DNA from 2 places in the Chryseobacterium sp. POL2 genome. Region 2 is predicted to be linked to the other one. Evidence: riboswitches for the same ligand, from Rfam matches in the RefSeq annotation. Region 2 holds a riboswitch; the other holds the start of a gene.
What was found. Region 2 has a riboswitch for cobalamin ahead of G6R40_RS04185 (T9SS type A sorting domain-containing protein). Riboswitches for the same ligand answer to the same signal wherever they lie in the genome.
Positions count from the first base shown of each region.

Region 1: another riboswitch for cobalamin. It lies ahead of G6R40_RS07100 (TonB-dependent receptor plug domain-containing protein); the one in region 2 lies ahead of G6R40_RS04185 (T9SS type A sorting domain-containing protein).

Region 1 is NZ_CP049298.1:1,551,055-1,558,205, forward strand. Features, by position in the region: gene G6R40_RS07095 (YncE family protein) at 55-1,089, opposite strand; gene G6R40_RS07100 (TonB-dependent receptor plug domain-containing protein) at 1,101-2,921, opposite strand; cobalamin riboswitch at 2,950-3,135, opposite strand; gene mutY (A/G-specific adenine glycosylase) at 3,161-4,198, opposite strand; gene G6R40_RS07110 (HU family DNA-binding protein) at 4,245-4,538, shown strand; gene G6R40_RS07115 (ribonuclease E/G) at 4,820-6,376, shown strand; gene G6R40_RS07120 (bifunctional response regulator/alkaline phosphatase family protein) at 6,511-7,151, shown strand, end outside.
Region 2 is NZ_CP049298.1:886,271-893,421, forward strand. Features, by position in the region: gene G6R40_RS04180 (SPFH domain-containing protein) at 1-321, opposite strand, end outside; gene G6R40_RS04185 (T9SS type A sorting domain-containing protein) at 414-1,526, opposite strand; cobalamin riboswitch at 1,622-1,807, opposite strand; gene ccsA (cytochrome c biogenesis protein CcsA) at 1,889-5,152, opposite strand; gene G6R40_RS04195 (FtsK/SpoIIIE family DNA translocase) at 5,595-7,151, shown strand, end outside.

The DNA of each region.
Region 1 (7,151 bases), 660 kb from region 2:
AAAAAAACGACAACCCGTAAGTCGTCGTTCTATTAAATTTAATTTGACCTTAAATTAGTTTTTGTAAAAACCATTAACACCAATACCTCCGTTGATTTTTCTAATTTCTGACCCAATGATTGAGTACACTGTAATTTCGCTTGGCGAGTTGAAGTCTTTAGCATTCGATGTGAAAATTTTCCCATCAATAACATTAAAACCATACAAAGTCCCATCATTCGATTGTGATGCAGAGAATAAATATTGCGGGATAACGTCGTTCAACGGAAGCGAATACACTTTGTTAGCTGAAGAAAAATAAGCAACATCATTGGCAATTTCCAAATTGCTAGCATCTGCAATCCCTTTTAATTTTATTTCTTTAGCAATGCTTGTTGCACCAGCGTTTATTCTATAAATATAAGAATCTACACCATCCGAGGTAATACTGTACACATTATCACCATAACCAATTGTTTTTTTGATATCACCATTCGGAACACTAATTGTGGTTTGGAAAGCATTATCCGAAGTTTTGATGATGCTAATTTTGTTACCATAACCAAAACTAGCATTTTGGACATAGACTTTATCACCAGCTACAACGACACGCTCTGCAACATCTTCAATATTAATTTTTTTAACAAAACTAAAATCACTTAACTTATATACAGCCACATATTTCTCTCCTAAATATGCATCATTCGTGATATAAATATAATCTTTAGAAAAGGCGACATATCTCGGATTATTGATATTTGTCGAAATTGTTGTCATTTTTTTGAAAGAATAACGATTAACAACTTCAACTTTATTGGAATTATTGACTACCAAAAAAGCTTTATCATCTTTAACAGCAATTGTCTGTAAAATATCGCCTAAAACTTGGTTGTCATTATTCAGGGCATAGATATTCTGCGCAACTTGCGACAAATCAGAAGAAATATAAGACACTTCCGCTTGATTTCTATTATACCCACCTTCTACACTTACCAAAACGCCACCTTCGTAAGCGCCGTTGTCAACGATAACTTCTTGATCATCTTTACAAGCTGTCATAAACAGCAAACTTGCGGCAAACATGCTCGCTAGCAAACTTCTGATTTTCATAATAACTATTTTTAAAAATTAAAATTCATATTAACGGCATAATTGCGCTTCGGCATCCAATAGCCATAGACTGTTCTGTACACTTCTGATGTCAGATTATTAACTTTAAATCCAAGTTTCAACGATTTCAAAACGGAAATATCCAAACCAAGATTAATAACATAAAACGACTCCATCGTGTACATCTTTGACTCATCTGCATCACTGAAAATTTTGGAATTCCAAATAGTTTGCAAATGCAATCCTATCATTTTATAACTAAAATCCGCGCCCAAATTAATTTTATGAAAAGGCACGTATGGCAATTGTTTTTTTCGTGCCTGATCTTCCGATTTTGTATAAGCATAAGAGAAAAAAGTGCGATAACTAAAATCTTCAAATTTCTGCTCGGCGCCCAATTGTGCTTCAATCCCCAAAGATTTCACACGTTCGGTATTTTCTGCCTGAAAAATTCCGTTTGCACCAGGAATCCAACGTATCATATCTTTGATATCCATAAAATATGGCGTTACACTTGCATGTAAAAATTTCCATTTTAAATTTTGTGAAAACTCAAATTGCATCGATGTTTCTGGTTTCAAACTTGGATTTCCTCCAGGTTCCCAATACAAATCATTGAAAGTTGGCGCTCGAAAATTCTTTGATGCACTAATTTTGATATTATAAAAATCCGAAACTTTATAATGTCCTGCCGCGGAAAACAAAAACGGACTGCTGACATGTTCTACAAATTCCTTTTTAAGACCAACTTCCCAATCAAAATTTTTGATATTATAATTTCTGTACAACAAAGCTGCAGAACCTTGATGGCAAGAAATATTGCTAATTCCAGTTTCAAAACCAAGCGCTTCAATTTTACTAACTTCAGCTAAAAAATTGATTTCCGAATCAGAATTAATTTTAAAATTAAAATCGTTTTTAATTAAATATTGTTTGGTTCCGCCGCCAGATTTTGTGGAAGGGATTTTAGAATTCATAAAATACTGATAATCATCCGTGAGATAGGCCACTTTCACATCATTATTTATTTTCAAGGTTTTCAACTTCCAACCGGCAAGACTGCGGAAAGTTTGACTCAAATATTTACTTGGCGTGGAAAACTCAGACAACAAAGGATAATTTTGTTCCGCATCAAAAATCTGACTTTGTGAGTAGATTTCGTTGTGGTGATCTAGTCGTAGCGCAAAACCGAGGTTAATTCCCGTATTTTTATATTTTGCATTTCTATTGACATAATATTGTTCTTCAACCTCAAAATCATTATCACTTTGATTATGATTTACAGAAAACTGAACACTCAATTTATCATTGCTATAATTAGTTTTTAATAATGAATTAAATGTCCCGTAGGAAGCATATTCTGCAAAGATTTGATTTTTAAATCCTTTGTTATATGAAAACAAATTGTTGAGATGTATCGAGCCGCCAATCGCTCCAGAACCATACAAAATACTTCCGCCACCGTATTTAATCGCAATATTATCATAGCCTAATAGACTTATATTATTAACATCGCCTTGACCTAAAAACTGAGAATTAATATTAATGCCATTCCAGACAAAAGCGGTTTGTTGCGCGGTAGTTCCACGAAAAGAAGGCGAAGACACCATTCCGCGCCCATTTTCTTTAATATAAACTGGCGTTTGAAAACTTAAAAATTCTGAAAGCGATGTTGCATTCTTGAGGATCTCATCGGATTTCACAATTTGGATTTTGGAAAATTGTTCTGCTTTGGGAAGTTGCTGATCGATAAAAACAGTGTCAATAACTGCTTCTTGCGCAAAACTTACTACCGAAAAAAAGAACGAAAAAGAAAAATATAAATGCTTCATACCAACCGCTTTTCTCCCGAAAGCCTTATTATTTTTTGTTAATATTGGCAGGTCTCCTGACTTTCGCAGATGGCATCCCTTCTCGTGTTAACAATGGTTAATGATGACATCTTTTGTTCGCGAATTACAGTTGCGGGGACAGTTGAAGACTCACACTTCATTCCCTTTTAATTTCGAAATATGATTTTCGAAAACCAATAATGCAAAAATAAATAAAGTTTTTCTTTTAAATCAAATGATTATGAAAAATATTTCACATAAAAATCATGAAGCGGTTTTGGAAACGATTTTTGATCGGCTTCATCTTTTGTTAAACTTAAAAAAACAAATTCTTTTTTTAAATTTTCAAAATCAGAAAAATCTGGAATATTAATTTTAAATATTGAAATTTCTAAGTTACGATGCGTCAACTTATGCCGAATTAATTTTTCGCTTTCAACTTCATGGGGAAAATCACTCAGATCAATATTTTTTGGGAACTCAAACAATTTTTTCCATATATCGGAAGTATCCCGTTGCTTGACCAAAAATTGATTGTCGTGATGAATAAATTGATATGTCAATGTCAAATTTTCGACTTTCGTTTTCTTCAATTTAACTGGGAATTGTTCGATTTTTCCAACCGCAAAAGCGCGACAATCGTCCTGCAAAGGACAATCACCACACATAGGATTTTTAGGCTTACATATTGCGGATCCTAGATCCATCATGGCTTGATTGAAACAACCAGGATTATCGTCTGGCATAATCAATTCCGCCAACTGAGAAAAATATTGTGATGCTTTAGAATTAGAAATATCAAAATCGTCAGCAAATAGCCGCGACAAAACTCTGTAAAAATTACCATCTACTGCAGGGATTTTTTCTTCAAAAGCAATGCTGGCAATTGCTGCAGCCGTATATTTCCCAACGCCTTTTAATTTTAAAAGCTGAGAATATTGATTGGGAAATTCGGAGTCATAATCATTTATAATTTGTTTTGCAGCTTTGTGAAGATTAAGCGCTCTCGAGTAATAACCTAAGCCTTTCCAATACAACATAACCTCCTCTTCATTGGCATTTGCAAGGCTTTGCACGTTGGGAAACCGCGCTACAAAATTAATATAATGCTGAAGTCCTTGTTTCACTTGCGTCTGTTGAAGGACAATTTCGCTAATCCATATATTATACGGATTTGTATTTTTGCGCCATGGCAAGTCTCTTTTATTAGTATGATACCATATAAGTAGCTTACTGCCAATATAAAGAAAGTCAGTCTTTTGTTTGTAAGTTTTCAAAAATATGTTTTATATTTGCACACCAAAAATATAAACAAAAAAGGAAATGACAAAGGCAGAATTGGTAAACATCATCTCAAATAAATTAGGCGTAGAAAAAAATGATACTCAGAAAGTTATCGAGGCATTTATGCAAGAGATAAGAACATCAATGTATAACGGAGATAATGTTTATCTAAGAGGTTTTGGATCATTCGTTATTAAGACTAGAGCAGCAAAAACGGGAAGAAACATTTCTAAAAATGTTGCAATTGAAATTCCGGCACACAATATTCCGGCATTCAAACCATCGAAAACTTTTGTTGAAAAAGTAAAAACAAAAGTAGCAATAAAGAACTAATTAATTTAATATTAACACATAATAAAATTTCTAAATTATGCCAAGCGGAAAGAAAAGAAAAAGACACAAGGTTGCGACCCACAAAAGAAAGAAAAGAAGAAGACAAAACAGACACAAGAAGAAGAAATAGTCTTCTCGGAAAGTCATATACATATAAATATAGTTGGTGTTTTTCGCCGACTATATTTTGTTTTCTGTATATGCCAACAACAACGCCATAAAGATGGCATAATATTGACTATTGATGTCTTTCGTAAAAGGCAATTATTAAATAAGAATTTATGAAGAAAGAATTAATCATTTCGCATGAGAATGATTCTTCACAGATTGCCCTGTTAGAAGACGGTAGATTGTTCGAACTCCACGAGCTCGAATCAGATTCTGATTTCGTCGTTGGAGATTTATTCCTTGGAAAAATAAAAAAACTGGCTTCCAACCTTAATGCCGCTTTTGTCAACATCGGATACGGCAAAGACGCTTTTTTGCATTATCAGGATTTGGGACCACAATTTTTATCCTATCAAAAATTTTTGAAGGATAGTATTGCAAAAAGGCAAAACACTTCTAAACTGAAGGATTTTGCGGTACAAAAAAGCATTGACAAAAATGGCACTATTGACAAAGTTGCCACCGCTGGAGATCTTGTTCTTATCCAAATCACCAAAGAACCTATTTCAACAAAAGGGCCTCGTATATCGACACAGATATCATTAACAGGTAGATTTTTGGTATTAATTCCATTTGATAATAAAATTTCGTTATCAAAAAAAATAAAAGATTCAGCAGAAAAAGAAAGACTTAGGACTTTAATAGAAAGCATACGCCCAGAAGGTTTCGGGGTTATTATCAGAACGGTTGCAGAAGGCAAAAAAGTTGCGGAACTGCATAATGATATGAATCAGCTGATCCAAAAATGGGAAGATTGTTTTAAAAACATTCAGAAAAATAAAGTTCCTAGCAAAGTCCTTAGCGAGGAGGACAAAGCATCATCTATACTAAGAGACAACTTTAATCAGGATTTTGTCAGCATCATCTGTGATGACGAAGCTATGGTGCGCGATATGAAAAACTATCTGGAAGTTATCTCGCCAGAAACTAAAAACATTGTTCAGTATTACGATTCTCACATTCCACTTTTAGAATATTATAATGTTGAGAAACAACTAAAGCAAAGCTTCGGGAAAAATGTCAATATCCCGAGTTCTAAAGGTGCTTATCTTGTTATAGAGCATACAGAAGCGCTTCACGTTGTAGACGTCAATTCTGGAAACAATATTTCGTCCGCTGCAACTAACAAATCGCACGCTCTTAATGTCAACAAAATGGCTGCGACAGAGATTGCACGACAACTAAGATTAAGAGATATGGGAGGCATCATCGTCATTGATTTTATTGACATGATAGACCCAGAACATCGTAAAGAATTATATGAGCATTTCCGAGAAGAGCTCAAACGTGATAAGGCAAAACATAAAGTCTTACCACCAAGTAAATTCGGGCTTATCCAGATGACAAGACAAAGGGTACGTCCAGAAAAATATATTGAAACCAAGGAAGAAAATCCGAATAAACACGGAGAAATTGCTGCGCCAATCGTTATTGTGGAGCGCCTAGAAGAATCTATCAGAAACATTATCCAAAAGGAAAAGGGCAAAGTGTATCTCCACGTCCATCCATTCGTAGAAGCTTACCTTACCAAAGGGCTTATGAGCATCCAAAACAGATGGTTCTTGAGATACAAAAAATGGGTAACCATTATCCCACGAGATTCATTCAAGTACTTAGAATTCAAGCTCGTCAATTCACAAAAAGAAGAATTGATGTCTTATTCCAACTAAAACTCAGACCAAGTCTGAGTTTTTCTTTTGCATACATTAACTTATTTTAACGATAAACAAAGGCTTTTTAATTTAAACTTAAGAGATTTTGGTCGTAATTTTGATGTAAACCGAATACAAAATATAAACAACCTATGTCAGAGAAAATTTTATGGATAGATGATGAAGTTGATTTGCTAAAACCGCACATTGTGTTTTTAGAAAGTAAAGGCTACAGCGTCACCCCAGTTAACAATGTTAATGAAGCTTTAGAACTTATAGAAAAAGAAAAATTTCAGCTGACATTATTAGACGAAAACATGCCAGGCATTTCTGGATTGGAAGCCATTCCCATGATAAAAGACAAAGATAGCAGTCTCAAAATCGTTATGGTAACCAAGAGCGAGGAAGAACACATTATGGAACAAGCCATTGGCTCTCAAATCGCCGATTATATTCTAAAACCCGTTAATCCCAACCAAGTTTTATTATCATTAAAAAAAAATCTGCAAAGCGAGAATCTTGTAGAACAAAGAACCATTTCTGAATATCAGCAAGAATTCCGAAACTTGAGTATGGAGCTTTCTTATCTAAGAACTTTCCAGGATTGGGCAGAGCATTACAAGAAAATATTGAATTGGGAAATCAAATTCGATAAGGTTTTTGATAGTGAATTTGCCGATCTTTTGCAATCTCAAAAAGAAGAAGCCAACATTCAGTTTTCAAAATTTATTGAAAAAAATTACGGAGATTGGCTCTATGACCAAGACAAACCAATCATGAGTCATACGCTTTT
Region 2 (7,151 bases):
TTTAAGCGTTTGACCTTGCAGGTTTTCTGATCTAAGACTCATCCTTTGCGATGAATACAAGGGATTTATAAAGAATAATCCATTATCTTTTACCGATCCAACATATTTCCCAAAGAAATTAAGAACGCGCGAATGATTGGGCTGAATAATCATTAAACCTTTCATAAAGAAAAATGACAATAAGACCGCCAAAACAGCAATAACAGTCAAAAAAGGATTATAATCGATAGAATAGATAAACAATCCTATTCCTCCAAAAAATAAAACAAGGCTTATTAATAAAGCAATGTAACCAGACATGGGTTTTAAAACTTTTTCCATAGTATTAAAATTTTGATATTAATTTGATATCATAAAGATATAAAAATTTTAATTATAAAACAAAAAAAACGCTACAAGAGCGTTTTAAAACATTACAGCTTTATAAAACTATGTGATGTTACTTTATTTTTTGTTTTAATAATCAAAATATAATTTCCTTTCGGTAGAAAATCTACATTTATCGCAGAATCTCTCAGACTATCACTTTTTAAAATCTTACCTGATGTATCAAATATTTGATAATCAAAAATAAAATCAGCATTGCGCACATTAATTATGTTATTAACAAGACTCGGATAAATATTGATCGCCTTATTCTCAAAATCATGTGTTGACATGGTGGCACAATTATCCTGAACAAATGTACCCGATACAACTACAATACTATCATTACAATCTTTTTTTATCAGGTTAAATCCTGTATTAGCCTCAATATTAATTAGTGTAATATTATTGACAAAACCGTCCATAAAATCAAAGGATATCAACTGATTGTTTTTTACAAGAATGGTTTTTAACAATGGGTTATTACTAAATGTTATGTTTGACAAAATATTAGATTCTGCTGAAAACCAATTTAGCTTCGTAAGTCCTGACAAGTTAAGACTGGTCAATTGATTCCCATTGATGTGTATACGTTCTAGATTAATGTTTTGCGAAAAATTGAGATTGCTTAGCTGATTGTTAACCAAAAATAGACGTTGCAAATCTTTCAATTCTGACAAATCTATACTAGTCAATTGATTATCATTAATGTATACAATTTTAAGTTTAGAATTTGTTGGAAAGATAACTTCCGACAATTGGTTATTGTTAAGCTCCAAGTTGGTAAGATTGCTTAGTGATGAGATATCTAGCGTACCAACAAGTTTATTTTTTCGGAGATTAAGCGTTGTGAGTTTAGTATTTTGTGATAAGTCAATCTTGTTAAGATTAATCAAATCTCCAAGATTAAGCTCTGTTAAGTTGGTAAAATACTCGATACCTGTTGCATCATAAATATTAGGATAATTGGCGAGGTTTCTGATAGATGTTAGACTTTTTGCTTCATCTTGAGAAATTTGACTGTCCTTGTTGCTATCTACCGCAGGGTAAGCTTTGATAATTGCCGCTTTAAAGTTAGCATCTGGAAAGTTAATGATTTGCGCATTGGCAAGATTTGCGACCATAACAAAACCGCTGAGAATTGTAAAAAATCTCTTCATAAGTATAAAATTAAATTAGTTTAACTCCCGAAACCACAGGGATATACTCATAAAGAGTCTTTATGAAAAAACAAAAATGTTCTTCACCTTTATCCCCGAAAGTATCAACATTAGGCAGGTCTCCTGGCTTACATCTTGATGTCGTCCTTCCCAAATTTTTGTTCAGTGGACTCAAAAAATGACATCAAGTTTTTTAGTATACAGTTGCGGGTACAGCTCAGGTCTTTAACCTGATTCCCTTTTCATAAAGTAAAACTTTAACCTAATTGCTGCAAATATACGATAAATAAAGCTTTTTCTGGTAAAACAAAAAAAAGACACATCCGAAAATGTGCCTTTAATATATTTTAAATTATACAGAATTAAGGTTCTACATCTGTTCTTTCATCTTTTTTAATATGAAGACTTTGGTGGAGCTTCTTGTATTTAATATAAGAAACTAATGTTAAAGTCAACATAAATGCCAATCCAAGATATACCCAAAGTGGTATAGGAATCGCATCTCCTTTTGCATACGAGTGAAGTCCTGTCAAATAATAATTAACGCCGAAATAAGTCATCACCATAGAACAAAACGCAAACATGGTCATCACATGGAAAAGATGTCTTCCTCGTAATCCAGGAACCAATCTCATGTGTAAAACAAAAGCATAAACCATAATGGAGATAAACGCCCAAGTTTCTTTCGGGTCCCAGCTCCAATATCGCCCCCAACTTTCGTTAGCCCAAACACCACCTAAGAAGTTACCAACTGTTAAAGCCAACAGTCCTATTGTTAAAGACATTTCGCTGACAATAGCCAATTCTTTTATAGTCGTATCATTGTGTTTTTTGAAAATATTAGGCGTTGCTATGATATAGAAAAATAGTGATATAACAGCAATCAACATAGATAACGAGAAGAATCCATAACTGGATGTAATAATTGCCACGTGAACAATTAACCAGTAAGATTTAAGCACCGGAACCAAAGGGGTAATTTGTGGATCCAGAGCTGCCCCACCGTGGGCAAAACCCATCATAATAACCGCCACTAAGAATCCCGCTGCAGGAATCAAAGCATTTGAGTTTCTGTACAAGGCAAAACCTGCAGTAATACCAACCCAAGAAATAAAAATAATTGCTTCGTAGCCATTACTCCATGGTGCATGACCAGAAATATACCATCTTGCAATAAGACCTAAGAAGTGTAAAACATAACCAACGGCACCAAGATAAATTAAAGTTTTAACAACTTTATGCATAATTTTACTTGGTTTAAACAATTCTATAAATGCTAAAATTAACAGCAATCCTCCAAGAATAGTATAGAAAATCAACAACTTAAAGTTGATATCAATTTTGTTCATGAAAACTTCCAACTCAATTTTTGCATCTGGCGGAATAACTTGTTTTCCCCATTTGTGTTGATAAGCTTCAACTTTTGCAAGCTCTTGATCTGCTTTTTTCCAATCGTTATTTTGGGTTGCCATAAGAACCGATGACAAATATGGACCTAAAACTTCTTGCGCATTTTTATCTGCCTCAAAATCTGGCGTCATTACAGAATTCCATGTATGATTAGCATCGTTTTGAACAGGAATCGTACGGAAATATTGATAAGACATCAAAGCATTAAGCACCTGGACTTTATCATTAAGCTTGATAACGGCTTCATCGAATTTGCTCTTATCAACTGGTTTTTTGCGGAATGCTGCATTGTATTCGTCTTCTAGTACGAAACGTAAATTTCCGCTCGCATCCGCTGGGAATAATTTCACCAAACTCGTGAAACCTTCTGGCGTTGCTTTGGTAATTTTCGCTAAATCTTTCCCAACTTTTCCACGCGTTTCGATTTTAATAATGTTGACTTGCGCCCAGAACATTGGATCGATAATCGCCGCTAAAAACCATTGATCGGCATTAAGATGTTGGAAACTTCCTTTGCTTGTCAATTTATGCAAAATATCCAATGCCTGCGTATTAACTGGCTGGATACGACCTTCATAAGACTGTACCAACATGTGTCCAAACTTCTCGGCGTGATCGGGATCAATCTTAATATTTTTTACATAATCATCGGCAGACAACATTCCCGCACCAGCTTTTGGCTGTGGTGTTGGGCTTGTTTCAGAATTAGATTTTGGAGCAATCGCATGTTCTTTACTACCATCATTAACAGAATGTGTTTCGATGTTTTGTGCATTTAATCCTAAACTTAAAAACAATACAACAAGACTTGCCATTTTTGCTTTTTTCTTGCTGACATCGCGTAACATTTTGTTAAGATTCCAGAATCTGGAACCTTTCCAAAACATGGATACAAACATTCCTAAGAATAAAAATGCATATCCGATGTAGCTAAACAAAGTTCCCCAATAGTCATGGTTAACCGACAATACAGTTCCTCTTCTGTCAGGATCAAAACTTGCTTGAAAGAATCGGTAACCTTTATGATTAAGAACGTGGTTCATATATATTTTGTAAGGTGTTTCTTTGCCTTCGTCAACAATTTTCACATGCGACTCATAAGCAGACGGCGAAGAACTTCCTGGATAAGTCTCCATAACAAATTTGTCTAATTTTAATGCAAACGGTGTGTTATAAACTTTTGGCCCGAAACCAATCATCACATTCATACCATCCAAGGTAATTTGTTTATAAGCGTTGGGATTTCCTTTTTCTACCGAAAGATCGACTAACATTTTAGATTTTGGTCCTTGTACTTCCACCGTCAGTTGATCTGGAACATCTTTATCTTTCTGCTTGTCCCCTTCGTAGGCTGTAAGATTTCCTTTCATAACGCCTTCTGGAACAACCAAACGCAAATCATTAATAGTATAAAGACTTCTCAATGCCAATGGCTGGAATTTGTCTTTATGTGTGGAACCAGTCTCCTGCGTCGCCATTGTCATATATTGCGCATCTACCGGCGTTTTGATGTAAAGTGAGTCATTATTTCTTTGGAATTCAACAGCACCATCTATCGCGGTTCTGTTAAAACTCACCAAAGTTCCGTTGATATTTTGTACGTCACCTTCTGCCAAATAGATGTTTTGACGTCCGCCTTGATCATTTGTAGAAACGAGATGCAAATATTCTTTACCTTTCGGGGAAGCTGTGAGGCTGTCTTTTTTTCTTTGTAAAAAATGAACAGCTTTTACGGAAACTTCTTTTTCGTGAAAATTAAATTTAGCTTTCAAATCATAATGTAACGGCGACATCAGATAAGGAATATCTGGATAATGCAATTCTTCTCCTTTTTCTTCAATCTTAACTTTTAAGAAAGTTTTATCGGTGATAATTTCGTTACTGGTTTCGCCTTCACGGATGTGCATAATGCCTTCAAAACTAATATAACGTGTAATTGCACCTCCAATAAAAATTAAAATGAACGCAAGGTGAAATACCAGAACAGGCCATTTTTCGCGACGCAATAGTCGATAACGGGCGATGTTTCCTATAAAATTAAGAATCAGCAAAAACATAATGGCTTCAAACCATTTGGCTTCATAGATCAAAGCCTTTGCTGTTGGAGTTCCGTAATCGTTTTCAACAAACGTGGCAACCGCCATGGCTACTGCATACGCTAACAACAAAACCGCCATGGTACGCGTAGAAATCAGAATATCCTGAATTTTTTTCATAATAATCCTTTATAAAAGATAATTTTCCAAATCCAGAAACTCAAAAAAAAGCCTAGATTCGGTTAAGTGCAAAAATAGTGATGTTATTTAGAATAAATATATAAAATAAGATATTTATGACAATTCTCATAATTGATATTCGCTATTAAATAATGACATTCAATTCACAAAATAGATTAGACTTCAACAAAATCAATTTTATCAATCACAGAAGGCGAAATTATCTTTTTTTATGTTATTAAATCTTAAAAAACAAGCTAAAATACAACTTTAATCATAACTATTTTTATTAAATCTAAATAATATTTTTAATGTGGTTTAGACAAAAAATTATCGCATTTACTTTCAAATAATTGGAAATTTTCACTAATAAAGCGCTATATTTAGCTTCAAAATTCATTAAAAAAAGACTAAATTTGCAGGTTATTGACCACATCTATCAATGGAAAAAAGCAAACATACAAACACCGATTCTCAACCAAAAATCCTCTCCAAATCCCGAATTGTAACTGGCATCTTGTTTTTGTGCATCGCCGGAACCATGGCAATTGCCTTTGTCTCCTATCTGATGAACTGGAAAGCAGACCAGTCGCAGGCTGGCACGATGGGAGATCGACTTATTGAATCCTCGAATGTACTCGGCAAAGTCGGCGATTGGCTTGGTAATATTTTTATTTTTGAAAGTATTGGTATAGCCGCATTTATTATTTCATTTTTAATTATGGTTTTAGGCTTTGTCATCCTTAAGAAAAATTATTTCAAACCATGGAAAACCATTTCTCATAGCTTGTTTTTCATTTGTTGGTTACCCATTTTTTTAGGAGCTATTACCAAAGGCGATGGCGTGTGGAGCGGTGTTTATGGTTATCAAATTATGGATTACCTCCGTGCTTATGTAGGTTCTGTAGGCCTTTGGGTGATTATCCTCGTAAGCATTTTGCTCTATTTCGTTTTAGAATTTAATTTGAGACCGAGTAGCATCAAAAATAAATTTAATAAAATCAATGAAAATACCATTGGTAAGATTAAAGAAATGATGCCAAAGTCTGAAGAGAATTTTGATGCCGATGAAGAATTGGAAGAAGAAAAAACGACTCAAATCATCGAAGAAGAAAAGGAAACGCCAACTGAGTTACCCAAAATAAAAGTTACTGAGGACATACCAACTATTATTACGCCTAATAAGACAAGCTTTGACAATGTTGAAGAAAATCTTACTTCTAAAATTGAAGTTCCAGAAACGCTATCTTTAAAAATAGACAACGATATTCCTGCACATTCTTCGGCTGAAAATTCCACAAGTGCAAAAGCTAACGCAATAGAAAACAATGATATCGCTTTTAATATCGAGGTTAAAAAAGAAGAAATCCTAGATCCTGCTGATGAAAAATCAAAAGATTTGGTGAAAGAGTTCGGGCTGTACGATCATCGTTTAGAATTATCAAAATTCCAAATGCCTAGTGTTAACCTTCTTAATGAATATGGAAACGAAGAAATTACCATTAATAAAGACGAATTAGAAGAAAACAAAAATAAAATTGTCGGTCTTCTTAAAAACTTTAATGTTGGTATTGCAGAAATCAAAGCCACGATTGGTCCAACAGTAACACTGTACGAAATCGTCCCAGAAGCAGGGATTCGCGTGGCTCAAATTAAAAAATTACAAGACGATATTGCGCTTAATCTTTCCGCTTTGGGAATCCGTATTATTGCGCCAATGCCAGGGAAAGGTACGATTGGTATAGAAGTTCCAAGAAAAAATCCTACCATGGTGTCGATGCGTTCTGTAATAGGTTCGGCTAAGTTCCAAAATTCGGATATGGACCTTCCGGTGGTTTTTGGTAAGACGATTTCCAACGAAATCTTTATGGCTGACCTTTCCAAAATGCCTCACTTATTGATGGCTGGTGCGACAGGCCAAGGTAAATCTGTTGGTATCAATGCCATCTTAACGTCCCTACTTTACAAAAAACATCCTAGCGAATTGAAATTCGTTATG